DNA from 3 places in the Pantoea alfalfae genome. Region 3 is predicted to be linked to each of the others. Evidence: predicted binding sites of a transcription regulator. Region 3 holds the regulator's gene; each other region holds the start of a gene.
The links. Region 3 encodes PurR, which represses purine synthesis genes. Its sites were predicted from a motif close to CANGCAAACGTTTGCNTG; they were not measured.

Region 1 (4,698 bases), 1.2 Mb from region 3:
GCGTTCGCGCTGGCAGATCGCCTCGAACTGTGCGAGCTGATCGGGCGCTACAGCCATCACATAACGTTCCTGTGATTCGTTACACCAGACTTCCAGCGGGCTCATGCCTGGCTCATCACTCAGGATGTCACGCAGGTTAAACCGGCCACCACGACCGCCGTCGCTGACCAGCTCCGGCATGGCATTGGAAAGGCCGCCCGCGCCCACGTCGTGGATAAACAGAATCGGGTTCTCATCGCCCAGCTGCCAGCAGCGGTCGATCACTTCCTGGCAACGGCGTTCCATCTCCGGGTTGTCACGCTGAACGGAGGCGAAATCGAGATCGGCATCAGACTGACCCGAAGCCATGGATGACGCCGCGCCGCCGCCCAGACCGATGTTCATGGCCGGACCACCCAGCACCACCAGCTTCGCGCCGACGGTAATTTCGCCTTTCTGCACGTGATCGGCGCGGATGTTACCGATGCCGCCCGCCAGCATAATCGGCTTATGATAGCCACGCAGCTCGGTGCCGTTGTGGCTGGTGACCTGCTCTTCATAGGTACGGAAATAGCCATTCAGTGCCGGACGACCAAATTCATTGTTAAACGCAGCGCCGCCCAGAGGCCCGTCGGTCATGATTTCCAGCGCGCTGACGATGCGCGCCGGTTTGCCGAAGTCCTCTTCCCATGGCTGTTCAAAGCCAGGGATGCGCAGGTTAGAGACCGAGAATCCAACCAGGCCCGCTTTGGGCTTGGAGCCGCGTCCGGTTGCGCCTTCATCACGGATCTCACCACCGGAACCGGTCGCGGCGCCTGGCCACGGCGAGATGGCCGTTGGATGGTTATGCGTTTCCACCTTCATCAGGATGTGCGCGGCTTCCTGATGCCAGCGGTATTCGCTTTCGCCGGCGTCAGCAAAGAAGCGGCCAACCTCTGACCCTTCCATCACGGCGGCATTATCTTTATAAGCAGAGAGCACGAAGTCCGGCGTCTGCTCCATAGTGTTTTTGATCATCTTAAACAGCGACTTCGGCTGTTTCTCGCCGTCGATAATCCAGTCGGCGTTGAAGATCTTGTGACGACAGTGCTCAGAGTTCGCCTGCGCAAACATATAGAGTTCAATGTCGTTGGGATTGCGGCCCAGCGCGGTAAATGCCGCCACCAGGTAGTCAATTTCATCGTCTGCCAGCGCCAGACCCAGCGAGATATTTGCCTGAACCAGCGCCTGACGGCCCTCACCCAGCAGATCGACACTCTTCACTGGCTGCGGCGTATGGTGCGCAAACAGCTGCTCAGCCTGCGCCAGATCGCTATAGACCGTTTCCATCATCCTATCGTGCAGCAGTGTACCCAGCGTCTGCCACTGAGCTTCCGTCAGTTGCGGAGCCTGCACATAAAAAGCCAGACCACGTTCCAGACGACGTACCTGCGGCAGGCCGCAGTTATGAGCAATGTCGGTGGCTTTGGATGACCAGGGCGAAATGGTGCCGGGACGTGGCGTCACCAGCAGCAGACGTCCCTGTGGAGCATGTTCAGCGAGAGAGGGACCATATTTAAGCAGGCGTTGCAGGCGGCTCTGTTCGTCAGCGGTTAAGGGCGTACTGACATCAGCAAAATGGATGTACTCAGCGTAAATATCACTCACCGGCAGATGAGCGTCCTGAAAGCGGGTCAGCAGTTTGTTTACACGAAATGCCGACAGGGCGGGCGAACCACGCAGAATTTCCATTAATAAGTCTCTCGTCAGGGCGCCGGGCGACGCTTGATTGGGCGCAACAGGGAAAACGGGGCGTATTATAGAGAAAGCGACCTCGCGACGAAACCGTTTGCGCACAATTTTTGGCAACCCGGATTTGCCTGAATTTTGCGCAAAAGCTGCTATAAAAGTTGCTCAGTGTGATTTTGTTGCGCAAAATGCCCCTCGCTCTGGGAGTTCAAAGAAGATAAATACTGCCTTTAAAAGACAGAGGCCTTAGAGCCAGCGAGAGATAACTATTTGAAACGCCTAAAATTTAATTATCTGTTTATCGGTCTGGTTGCCGTGCTGTTAGCGTTAGCGCTGTGGCCATCCATTCCCTGGTATGGGAGTGGGCAGGACAGGATTTCACAGATTAAATCACGGGGAGTCCTGCGGGTCAGTACCATCAACTCCCCATTGACGTACTACACAGTTAACCAGTTACCGGCCGGTATGGATTATGAGCTGGCAAAACGCTTCGCCGATTATCTTGGCGTCAAACTGAAGGTGACGGTTCGTCCTAACCTGAGCGATCTGTTTGATGACCTTGACGATGGTAAAGCCGATTTGCTGGCCGCTGGCCTGAACTACAACAATGAACGCCTGACGCGCTATCAGACCGGGCCAGGTTACTACAACGTTTCACAACAGCTGGTCTATCGCGTGGATAAGCCACGCCCTAAAAACCTCGGTGACTTAAAGGGGCGGCTGACGGTTGCATCAGGATCGGCCTATCTGTCAACGCTAAAGAGCGCGCGTTCCAATCAGTTCCCCGATCTGGACTGGGCGATCTCCACCGATCAGAGTCCTAAAGCTCTGCTGGAAGCGGTCGCCGACGGCAAGCTCGACTATACCATTGGTGACTCCGTCACTATTGCACTGTTGCAGCGCATCTATCCGCAGCTGGCGGTGGCGTTCGATGTTACCGATGAAGAGCCGGTAACCTGGTATGTGCGGCACAGCGATGACGATAGCCTGAATGCAGCAATGCTCGACTTCTTTAATGGTATGGGCGAAGAAGGCGCGATGGCGCGGCTGGAGGAGAAATATCTCGGTCACGTCGGCACCTTTGACTATGTTGATACGCGCACGTTCCTGCGCGCCATCGACAATACGCTGCCCGACATCAGGCCACTGTTTGAGAAGTACGCCACCAGCATCGACTGGCGGCTGCTGGCGGCAATCTCCTATCAGGAGTCGCACTGGAACCCGCAGGCTACCTCGCCGACCGGCGTGCGCGGCATGATGATGCTGACGCGTAACACCGCTGATAGCCTGGATGTGGGCGATCGAACCGATCCCGAACAGAGCATTCGCGGTGGCAGTCAGTATCTGCAGGATATGATGGCGAAGGTGCCGCAGACCATCCCGGAAGATGAGCGCATCTGGTTTGCGCTGGCGGCTTATAACATGGGTTATGCCCATATGCTTGACGTCCGCAAGCTGACGGCACGCCAGGGCGGTAATCCGGACAGCTGGGCGGATGTGAAGCTGCGTCTGCCCATGCTGAGTCAGAAGCGTTACTACACCCAGACGGCTTATGGCTATGCCCGTGGGCATGAAGCCTATAACTATGTGGAGAACATCCGCAAATATCAGTTAAGCCTGGTGGGTTATCTGCAGGAGCAGGAAAAACGCCTGGCGCAGCAGGCTGAAGCACAAGAAGCACAAGCCGAACTGGCCAAAGGCTACCCGGCGGTCGAACCAAAGATCGCCATGAATTAATCCTGGCGTTGCGCCTGACGCAGCGCTTTTTTCTGCTCGCGACGCATACGGAAGAAGTCGCTCAGCATAGCGGCACACTCTTCAGCCAGCACGCCGCTGTGCAGTTCAACCTGATGATTCATGCCGGGGTGGCCCAGCACATCCAGCAGCGACCCCGCCGCCCCACTTTTAATATCGTGCGCACCATAGACCAGCCGGCTGATGCGGCTGTGAACCATGGCGCCGGCGCACATCACGCACGGCTCCAGCGTCACGTAGAGCGTGGTGTCCAGCAGACGATAATTTTCCAGTACCTTACCGCCCTGCCGCAACGCCATAATCTCCGCATGCGCCGTCGGATCGTGCTGGCCGATGGGTCGGTTCCAGCCTTCACCGATCACCCGATCATTCTGAACCAGCACCGCACCCACCGGCACTTCGCCCTGCTCCCACGCCCGGCGCGCCAGGTCAAGCGCATGGCGCATCCAGTATTCATCTTGTTGTTTCATGCTGACCACTCCGGGCGACAGAAAAGCGGCGCATTATAGCGGTCTCACCGATCCTTTAGAAATTTATTCCAGCTGTTGCAGCTCACCTGCGGGTGTTACGCGCCAGCGATGCTGACAGAAAAACAGCAGCGGGTTGTCCTGTTTGCTGTCGCTATAGCCGCTGTAGAGCTGTAGCGGCGTGCCGATTTTCTCTTCAAGCTGGGCCACTTTCTCATGGCCGAGGCAGCGCATTGCCAGTACCCGCCCGCCCCAGCCGCGCTGCATCTGACTGGCAATCAGCTTCACGCGTGGCAGAAACGCGGAGTCGTAATAGACCTGCTCTACCAATGACTGTGGCGATCCGGTGATGAGCCAGACGTCAGCATCATCACTGCCGAGGTAATCCGTCAGGCGCTGCTGCACCACCGGGAAAGCTTTTACGCGCAGGCGAAACCACTGGGCAAACTCGGCTTCGAGGCGCAGCAATGTCTGCTCGGAGCGGCCAAAGGTAATTGACCAGAGCAGCAGGCTCATGGGCCAGCGTGCCGCGCGGCCTTTAAACAGCAAGCCCATGCCCACCACCGGCAGTAACGGCACCACCAGCAGCAGATTCAGCGGACGGCGCCGCAGCAGATAGCGCATAAAGGTGCCGAACATGTCCTGCTGATGCAAAGTGCCATCGAGGTCGAAAAATACGATGCGACGTTGTGTTCCCCTGGTCAAACAACTCTCCTTAACGGCTGATTCCGGGATGATAAAGAGTAGTGTAGCCATCATCAGGCGGTAC
Region 2 (4,698 bases), 1.9 Mb from region 3:
GCGCGTGACGTCAAAGTCCCATGGTCAGCTGAAAGACCCGCAGATCGTCCTGTTCGAAACTCACAAAGGGGTCCGCATTGACGTCGAGATCTTCGTTAACTGCGCTTACGGCTATGACATTCAGTGTGAAGTGGTCGGTGAAGAGGGCATTGCCCGCCTGCCAGAGCCTTCTTCGGTGCAGCTGCGCAAAGATGCCCGCCTGTCGAACACCATTCTGGTGGACTGGAAAGATCGCTTTATCGAGGCGTATGACGTTGAGCTGCAGGCGTTTATCAACGATATCAACGCGGGCCAGCTTACCGGTCCTTCTGCCTGGGATGGCTTTGCTGCCTCGGTGGCCGCCGATGCCTGCATCAAAGCGCAGAACAGTGGTGCGATCGAGACGGTAGAGATGCCACCGCGTCCCGCTTTCTATAACTGATTCAGCTGTCTATGCGGCCTGGCCGCTCTCCGCCTGGGAATGAGAAGATGAACAAAGAGAATGTAAAACTGGCGATCGCGCCGATCGGCTGGACCAACGATGACATGCCGGATCTCGGCAGTGAAAACACCTTTCAGCAGACCGTCAGTGAGATGGCGCTGGCGGGCTTTACCGGTAGCGAAGTGGGCAGCAAATACCCGCGGGATCCGGCGATTCTGAAACCGATGCTCGATATTCGCGGCATCGAAATCTGCAATGCCTGGTTCAGCACCTTTTTTGCCAACGGCGATAAAGAGAAAACCATCGAACAGTTCATCGAGCACATGAACTTCCTGCATGCGATGGGCGCGCGGGTGATTGGCTGTTCTGAGCAGAGTAAAAGTATTCAGGGCACCGGGCTTGCGGTGTTTGAAGAGAAAGCGATTTTCAGCGATGAAGAGTGGCGGTTAACGGCAGAGGGCTACAACGAACTGGCCCGCATCGCAGCGGACAAGGGGATGCGCGTGACGCTGCATCACCACATGGGCACCGGCATTCAGACCACTGAAGAGATTGACCGGTTTATGACGATGACTGACGAGCAGGTTGGTTTACTCTATGACACCGGCCACGTCTACTACTCCGAAGGCTCCCAGCAGAAGATGCTGGCGGTACTGGAAAAATATCTGCCGCGCATCTTCCATGTTCATCTTAAGGATGTGCGTGATGAAGTGGTGGCTGAGGTGCGCGAGAACCATCTCTCATTCCTGGAGGGCGTCAAAAAGGGCACCTTTACCGTACCTGGCGATGGCGTGATCGACTTCAAACCCGTGTTTAAAATCCTGGACGATTACGGCTACAAAGGCTGGATGGTGGTGGAAGCGGAGCAGGATCCGGCGCTGGCCAATCCGTTTGAGTATGCGGTGAAAGCGCGGAAATATATCCGGGAAAATACAGGCTTATAAAGTTCTGTGAACAAAGGCGGGCTTCCCGGTGGGAAGCCCGCCTTTTGTTTTACTTCAGCGTAATGCTTTTCACAATGTTGTCAGCATCGCTCTGTGCCTGCTGCTGATTATCGCCTGGCAGCGTAATCTGCAGTGTCACCAGCTTGCCATCCACTTTTGCCAGAACCACGGAAGACCATGAGGTCTGGTTGTTAGCAGAAATCACCGTATCCAGCTGCTGGGCGGGCTGATCTTTCAGCGTCACAGATTTGTTCGACACCACCTGCAACTGCGGATCGCGGTTACGCTGCTGCTGTTCCATGCGCTGCGACAGCACATCCAGACCATCATTGGTCGGGTCACCGGCAATCACAATAATGGCGCGGGCACCGGTTTCATCCGCATAAACGTGCATGTTCGTAGTCTGCGAACCCAGTTTACCGCTTTTATCGGACATGCCTGGTGGCAGCGAGAAGCTCAGTTTGCCATCCATCAGCGTGACGGTCTGCGCCGACTGACTGGCGCTGACGCCGTTGTCGTTCGCCGCTTCATCTTTCTTCTGGTCACAGGCCGCCAGGCCAAGTACCAGTAAACCCATTCCTACATATTTCACCAGGTTGCGCATCAGAATCCCTTTTTAAGTTTCCAGTCAGGCATTAATACAACAGGAATCAGGTTGCAAACGCAACCTGATGATTGTCAGAAGATCTTAGCGGATAGGAGTGGAAACCGTATGGGCACTTAGCCGAAATTGACCTGGCGGGCGGTCTGGCGTTCAGCCAGACGTTTCAGCGCGGCATTGAGCAGTACGCCGTAGGCGGGCAGGAAGAAGACCATGCAGATCAGCACCTTGAAGCTGTAATCTACCAGAGCAATCTCAACCCAGTGCTGCGCCATAAACGCATCGGGGCTTTTATAGAAGGCGATAAAGAAGAAGGCCAGCGTATCGCTGATATTCCCCAGGAACATGGCGCAGCCGGGTGCTATCCACCACTGAGGCAGACGACGCAGACGGTTAAAGACATGAACGTCGAGGATCTGACCCAGTGCATAAGCCATAAAGCTGGCGCAGGCGATACGGGCCACAAACAGGTTCATCACTTCCAGCGCCTGCCAGCCCTGCCATTCACCCTGATAGAACAGCGCCGAGACGCCATAAGAGATAAACAGCGCCGGGATCATTACGGCCAGAATAATGCGTCGGGCCAGCGGTGCGCCAAAAATACGCACGGTGAGATCGGTCGCCAGGAAGATAAACGGGAAGCTGAACGCGCCCCAGGTGGTGTGGAAGCCAAAGACGGAGATCGGCAACTGAACCAGGTAGTTACTGGAGGTGATCACCAGCAGGTGAAACAGCGATAGCCAGAAAAGCGCATGCATGCGCTGACGTGAAGAAAATGCGAGCATATTCAACCTTTTTAATGTTGGGGTGAGGGAACCCATTGCGGGACGCCGTTCGGGCAGCGCCTGGCAGTTTTATGAGCAAAAAGCGGCGGCATATTACCGCGTTGTGCTTTTTATGCAATGGTTAATTTTAACGCAATCGTTATCGCCTTGCTTCACCGCCAGCACGCGCTAGAATGAGCGCCCCTTACCTGAACCGAGTTGATTATGAGCGATGCCTTTTCCTCTGCCGACCATCAGCTGGACGCCCGTGGCCTGCGTTGCCCGGAGCCGGTGATGATGGTGCGCAAAACCGTACGCAGCCTGCAGGATGGCGAGACGTTACTGATCATCGCCGATGATCCGGCAACGACCCGCGATATTCCCGGCTTCTGCCGCTTTATGGAACATGGCCTGCTGGCGCAGCAGACCGACACGCTGCCCTATCAGTTTCTGATCCGCAAAGGTATAGCCGGTTAACAGCAGCCGTTCAGGCCGCCGTTAACCGCACTCTTCAGACAGCGCTTTTTACTCAGGCGCGACGTCGCAGTAACCGCAGCGCGTTGGCCGTGACCAGCGCGGTCGCCCCGGAATCTGCCAGCACGGCCAGCCAGAGTCCGGTCAGACCCAGCAGGGTAGTGACCAGGAAAATCGCCTTCAGCCCCAGCGCAATACCGACATTCTGGCGGATGATGCGCCGTGTCCGGCGTGCCAGTGCTATCATCGGCACCAGATTGCTGAGCTGATTACGCGTCAGGGCCGCATCGGCCGCTTCCAGCGCGACATCGGTGCCGCTGCCCATCGCAATGCCCAGCGTTGCCGCTTTCATTGCTGGCGCGTCGTTAATGCCATCCCCGACCATCGCCAGCGGCTGTTGCTGACTCAGTTCACGGATCGCCGCGACTTTATCGGCGGGCAGCAGGCTGGCGCGATAATCAATATCCAGCTGGCGGGCAATGGTCGCCGCAGCGCGCGGGTTATCACCGGTCAGCATCAGGCTCTCAATACCCAGCTTTTTCAGCGCTTTTAACGCATCGGCGGCGTCGTCGCGCAGCTGATCGCGCAGAGCCAGCGCACCCAGTGCTTCGCCATTGCGCATCAGCACCACCAGCGTTTCACCTTCGGCTTCCTGTTGCGCTATCTGCGCATTTTGCTGCGGCGTCAGACCGGGCGTATGGCTGGGCGTCAGCAGCTGAATCTGCTGGCCTGAGACCTGCGCACGGATGCCGCGTCCCGCCTGCACCTGCTGATCCTGCGCGTCAGGAATCACCAGGTTACGCGCCTGCGCGGCCGCCACGATAGCGCTGGCCAGTGGATGGGTGGCACCCTGTTCTGCAGCGGCGCTCAGCGCCAGCATCTCTGACTCGCTGGCCGTACCAAAGCGCAGGATCTGCGTCAGCTGTGGCTTGCCCAGCGTCAGTGTACCGGTTTTATCAAACGCCATTCTGCGCACCGAACTCAGCCGCTCCAGCGCCGCACCGCCTTTGATCAGTGCGCCCTGACGCGCCGCCGCAGCCAGCCCCGAGGTAATGGCTGCTGGCACTGAGATCACCAGTGCACAGGGGCAGCCAATCAGTAACAGGGTCAGCCCTTTATAGATCCACGGCTGCCAGTCGCCTGCGAAGAGCAGGGGCGGCACCATCATGACCAGCAGCGACAGCAGCATCACCAGCGGCGTATAGATGCGGCTGAACTGGTCGATAAAGCGTTCGACCGGCGCACGGTGCGTTTCCGCTTCCTCGATCAGTTGCAGGATACGGTCAATCGCGCTTTCACCCGGCTTCGATACCACTTCCAGCATCACCAGCCGATCCACGCTGGTGGCACCGGCAAGGATTTTTTCACCCTTGGTGTGCGTAACCGGCAGCGACTCACCGGTCAGCGCGCTCTCATCGAAACTGGCGAGCGGGCTGATTAAACAGCCATCGACCGGCAGGCGGCTGCCCGCCGCGACTTCAATCACATCACCCG
Region 3 (4,698 bases):
GCCAGCAGCACCGGCTTACGGCCGATGCGGTCGGAGAGCGGTCCCCAGAAAAGCTGACCCACGGCAAAGCCTCCCAGAAAGAGGCTCATACTGGCGCTAATCAGGCCGGGCGAGGTATTAAAGGTGTGCTGCATCGCACCAAAGGCGGGCAGATACATGTCAGTGGCTAAAAAGCCGAGCATGCTCAGCAGGGCAAGATAGGGCATAAATCCTTTATTCGACAGCATCTCATTCTCATTTTTGCAGGATAAACGCGGCAGAGTGTAAAAGGTGCGTTTGCCGCTGTGAAACGGTAATATTTGCCGGTTGCTGTTAAAATTTTTGAAGGCAGATTATGTGGTCAGAATATGCATTAGAGGTCGTTGACGCGGTTGCCCGAGGGGGCAGCTTCAGCGCAGCCGCGCAGGAGCTGCATCGGGTACCTTCTGCCATCAGCTATACAGTGCGTCAGCTGGAAAACTGGCTGGCGGTGCCGCTGTTCGAACGCCAGCATCGTGAAGTGGTGCTGACGCCAGCAGGCGAACATTTTGTCCGGGAAGGGCGCAGCGTCATCAAAAAAATGCTTGCTACACGGCGGCAGTGTCAGCAGCTGGCCAATGGCTGGCGCGGGCAGCTCAGCATTGCCGTTGACCGTATCGCCAAACCTCAGCGCACCCGGCAGCTGGTCAAAGATTTCTATCGCCACTTCCCCGATATGGAGCTGATCATCAGCTATGAAGTTTTTAATGGTGTCTGGGATGCGCTGGCCGATGGCCGGGTAGAAGTTGCGATTGGGGCCACACAGGCAATTCCGGTGGGCGGACGGTTTGCGTTTCGCGATATGGGTACGCTCAACTGGCGCTGCGTGGTCGCGCCCGATCATCCGCTGACGCAGGCGAGCCAGATAGATGACGACACGCTGCGTAGCTGGCCGTCCCTGGTGCTGGAAGATACATCACGCGCACTGCCGCGTCGTATGACATGGACGCTGGATAACCAGCGCAGGCTGGTGGTGCCGGAGTGGCAAACCGGACTGGAATGCGTGCAGGCGGGCTTGTGCGTGGCGATGGTGCCGGGGCATCTGGCCAGGCCACTGCTCGACAGTGGCGAGCTGGTGGAGCTAACGCTTCCGGTAGCATTTCCGGACAGCCCCTGCTGCGTTAGCTGGGCCGAGGATCGCGCATCACCGGCGACAGGCTGGTTGCTCAGCTATCTGGGTGATACGCAAACGCTTAATCAGGAGTGGTTAAGCGAGGATTAGCGGCGATAGTCGCGGAACGGACCATCGGCCACTGAACGGCGCTCAATCAGCGTCGGATGGACTTCAATCGTTTGTGACACTTCGCGCTTACTGGTGATGCGGTCGAGCAGCATATCCAGCGCCTTCTCACCCAACTGGGCTTTAGGCTGATGCACCGTGGTCAGGGCAGGGGCGAAATAGCGTGCGTTGCGCACATTGTCATAACCGATTACCGAAATATCCTGCGGCACGCGCAGACCCATCTCGTCGGCGGCGCAAATGGCCCCCATCGCCATGATGTCGCCGCCGCAGAAGACGGCGGTCGGGCGCTGCTTTTGCGACAGGATCTGCTGCATCGCCTGATAACCCGACTCTGGCTCAAAGTCACCCTGCACAATCCACTCCGCGCGCGGCTGAATTCCCGCTTCTTCCAGTGCCTTCAGGAAACCGGCATGGCGTCCGCCGCCGGTATTGCGCTCCATCTGACCCGGAATGGCACCGATATCGCGGTGTCCGCGTTCAATCAGATAGCGTCCCGCCAGATAGCCGCCCTGGAAGGCATTATCGAGAACCGTATCGGTAAAGTCGGCGCGCGATTCGCCCCAGTCCATCACCACCATCGGGATATTGCGGTTCTCTTCCAGCATCTGCAGCAGATCGTCCGGATACTCAGAGCACATCACCAGCAGGCCATCGACACGCTTCTGCGCCATCATGCTGAGGTAGGCGCGCTGTTTTTGCAGGTCGTTATGCGCATTACCCAGAATCAGCGTATAGCCTTTATCAAAACAGTGATTTTCAACCGCCTCAATAATTTCAGCGAAATAGGGCGCTTCGCTGGAGGTGGCAAGCAGACCCAGCGTCTTGGTGTGGTTTACTTTCAGACTGCGTGCTACAGCGCTCGGCGAGTAGTGCAATTCTTTAATTGCCTGCCAGACCGCCTCGCGCGTCTCTTCAGCGACAAAGCGGGTTTTATTGATGACGTGCGAAACGGTGGTCGTTGAGACGCCAGCGCGTTTCGCCACATCTTTAATTGTTGCCATGAAAATCGGACTCCAGTCCTTACCTAACTCTATGATAAGCGTAATGTTAAACGTTTGCGTCTGCTCAGGGTTTTTTCCGCAAAAATGCGGCTTTTCTGGCCGGTAAACAGGCTTCTGGCGGAGAAAAAACGCCTCAAAAGATGCGCAAACGGAATCAGGGTTGCACGCGTTGCGCAACAAAGGCGAGATTCTAACAAGGCTGAACGGATAAAACGAGATTTTTACCGGACCCTGTGGGAAAATGCCATATCCCTACAAAGTGTGTGACTAAGGAGCAAACAATGAGTACCGATCTTAAACTGGCGTTAATGACCACTGTCGGCTGTCTGCTGATGATTGTGGCTTTCAGTTTTACCGCCATTCTGCACTAATAAAAAAAGCCGGGATTATCCCGGCTTTTTTCGGACTGTAGTGCTGCTCAGCGAATGGTTTTCGGCGTCATCACCCGACGGGCACCAATATAGTGGCGCTGCCAGTAATCTTCGCCTAATGCACTGATCTGAATATCTTTGCCGGTACGTGGCGACTGAATAAACTTGCCATCGCCCAGGTAAACGCCGACGTGGTCCGCCGTACCGCGACCGTTAATGCGGAAGAAGACCAGATCGCCTTTCTCAAGCGATTCACGCTTAATCGGTGCTGCGTCACGCAGGTGATACATCTCGTTAGCGGTACGCGGGATCTTAAACTTCACCAGATCTTTATAGGCATACCAGACCAGACCGCTGCAATCGAAACCAGTATGTGGTGAGGTGCCGCCCCACTGATACGGTTTACCCAGCTGTCCCATCAGCTTCGTCATCGCGGTTTCTCGCGCTTTCTGGTAGCGCTGACGGTGTGATTTGCTCATTTTAATCGTGCCAGGTTCGCTGGTGGTGACCTCAGCGGTTTTCAGCAGGCGCTGATGACCATAGCGTTTTTTTTCTTTATTTTTTTCTTTGCTTTTGCTGATACGGGCGGTTTTAAGCGAGGTCTTCTTAGCAGGCGTCTGTTTAGCAGTGAGTTCGACTTTTTTCTGTTTTTTCGTTTTGAGTTTTTGAACAGGGCTGAGGCGAGTTTTTTTGGTCACCGTTTTTACCTGGCGACGCTTGCGGCGCTCATCATCGCGCGCACTCTTTTTTTCTGCTTTATGCGTACTGACGTTCACCGGCGTGTGCGGGGAAGCAGCAGCGACGTTGAAAAACAGTTGCGCAAAGGCCAGCATGAAAAGCGTAATGATTAAACGCATAGTCCGTTGATTAGTTAAGTTGTCAGGGCCACTACGCACCGCGACAAAGTTGAGATTAATCTGATCCAGGATCAGTGCCCAGGCCATTCTAGTCCAGTTCTTTTAAAAACTGTAATGCCTTTTAATATTAATCTTTGCAACCCATGCAATCGCGCTGAAAATGAACATTTTCAGCATCTTATCTCAACGAAATTATTACGAATTATTAAACTGTTACCAGCTGTTAATAATCAGGCATTCAGGCGTCCCGAGGCGGAACTTAACAATGATGGCGATTTAATCGGACAGCGGTAAAATCTCGTTTTCAGTCACGCTGCGAAGTCGCTACAATAAACAAACACGAAGTAACGAATTAAGGAAGGCAATTATGAGTACTGTAGAAAAAATTCAGCGCCAGATCGCAGAAAACCCGATCCTGCTGTACATGAAAGGTTCCCCGAAACTGCCAAGCTGCGGTTTCTCTGCACAGGCGGTGCAGGCGCTGTCAGCCTGCGGTGAGCGTTTTGCTTACGTGGATATTCTGCAGAACCCGGACATTCGTGCCGAGATGCCGAAATTCGCTAACTGGCCGACCTTTCCGCAGCTGTGGGTCGATGGTGAGCTGGTTGGTGGATGCGATATCATCGTTGAGATGTTACAACGTGGTGAGCTGCAGACACTGATCAAAGAGACTGCAGAAAAGTTTAAAGAAGCAGAATAAAAAAAGGCCGACATCATGTCGGCCTTTTTCATTGTGGCATCCCTTATGCGGAGGCGCAGGCGTCTGCGTCGCCCTCGGCGAAGGGCAGTGGCCAGCCGCCCAACCGTTTCCAGCGGTTTACCAGCTCGCAGAACAGTGTCGCTGTCTGCTGAGTGTCATAGAGCGCAGAATGCGCCTGCGTACTGTCAAACTCCATTCCCGCCGCAATACAGGCTTTCGCCAGCACCGTCTGACCCAGCACCAGTCCGCTCAGGGCCGCAGTATCAAAGGTGGCAAACGGGTGAAACGGGTTGCGCTTCAGGCTGGCACGTTCTGCTGCCGCCGACATGAAATTCAGATCAAACGTGGCATTGTGCGCCACCATAATGGCGCGATTGCAGCCGCTGTCTTTAATGCCCTTGCGGACCATTTTGAAAATGGCATGCAGTGCTTCATATTCACTGACTGCGCCGCGCAGCGGATTACTCGGATCGATACCGGTAAAGGCCAGCGCTTCCGGATGCAAAAG

Region 1: the regulator PurR is predicted to act here: its motif matches at 1,797-1,814, upstream of purL (phosphoribosylformylglycinamidine synthase).
Region 2: the regulator PurR is predicted to act here: its motif matches at 2,881-2,898, upstream of tusA (sulfurtransferase TusA).

What each region holds. Positions count from the first base shown of each region.
Region 1 is NZ_CP082292.1:1,033,787-1,038,484, reverse strand. Features, by position in the region: gene purL (phosphoribosylformylglycinamidine synthase) at 1-1,710, opposite strand, end outside; gene mltF (membrane-bound lytic murein transglycosylase MltF) at 1,978-3,444, shown strand; gene tadA (tRNA adenosine(34) deaminase TadA) at 3,441-3,932, opposite strand; gene yfhb (phosphatidylglycerophosphatase C) at 3,996-4,634, opposite strand.
Region 2 is NZ_CP082292.1:321,968-326,665, forward strand. Features, by position in the region: gene iolG (bifunctional inositol 2-dehydrogenase/D-chiro-inositol 1-dehydrogenase) at 1-421, shown strand, start outside; gene iolE (myo-inosose-2 dehydratase) at 469-1,365, shown strand; gene K6R05_RS01475 (DcrB family lipoprotein) at 1,415-1,969, opposite strand; gene K6R05_RS01480 (7-cyano-7-deazaguanine/7-aminomethyl-7-deazaguanine transporter) at 2,086-2,751, opposite strand; gene tusA (sulfurtransferase TusA) at 2,956-3,207, shown strand; gene K6R05_RS01490 (zinc/cadmium/mercury/lead-transporting ATPase) at 3,260-4,698, opposite strand, start outside.
Region 3 is NZ_CP082292.1:2,237,818-2,242,515, reverse strand. Features, by position in the region: gene punC (purine nucleoside transporter PunC) at 1-227, opposite strand, end outside; gene punR (DNA-binding transcriptional activator PunR) at 335-1,240, shown strand; gene purR (HTH-type transcriptional repressor PurR) at 1,237-2,262, opposite strand; gene cydH (cytochrome bd-I oxidase subunit CydH) at 2,544-2,633, shown strand; gene K6R05_RS10435 (C40 family peptidase) at 2,681-3,490, opposite strand; gene K6R05_RS10430 (Grx4 family monothiol glutaredoxin) at 3,855-4,190, shown strand; gene rnt (ribonuclease T) at 4,234-4,698, opposite strand, start outside.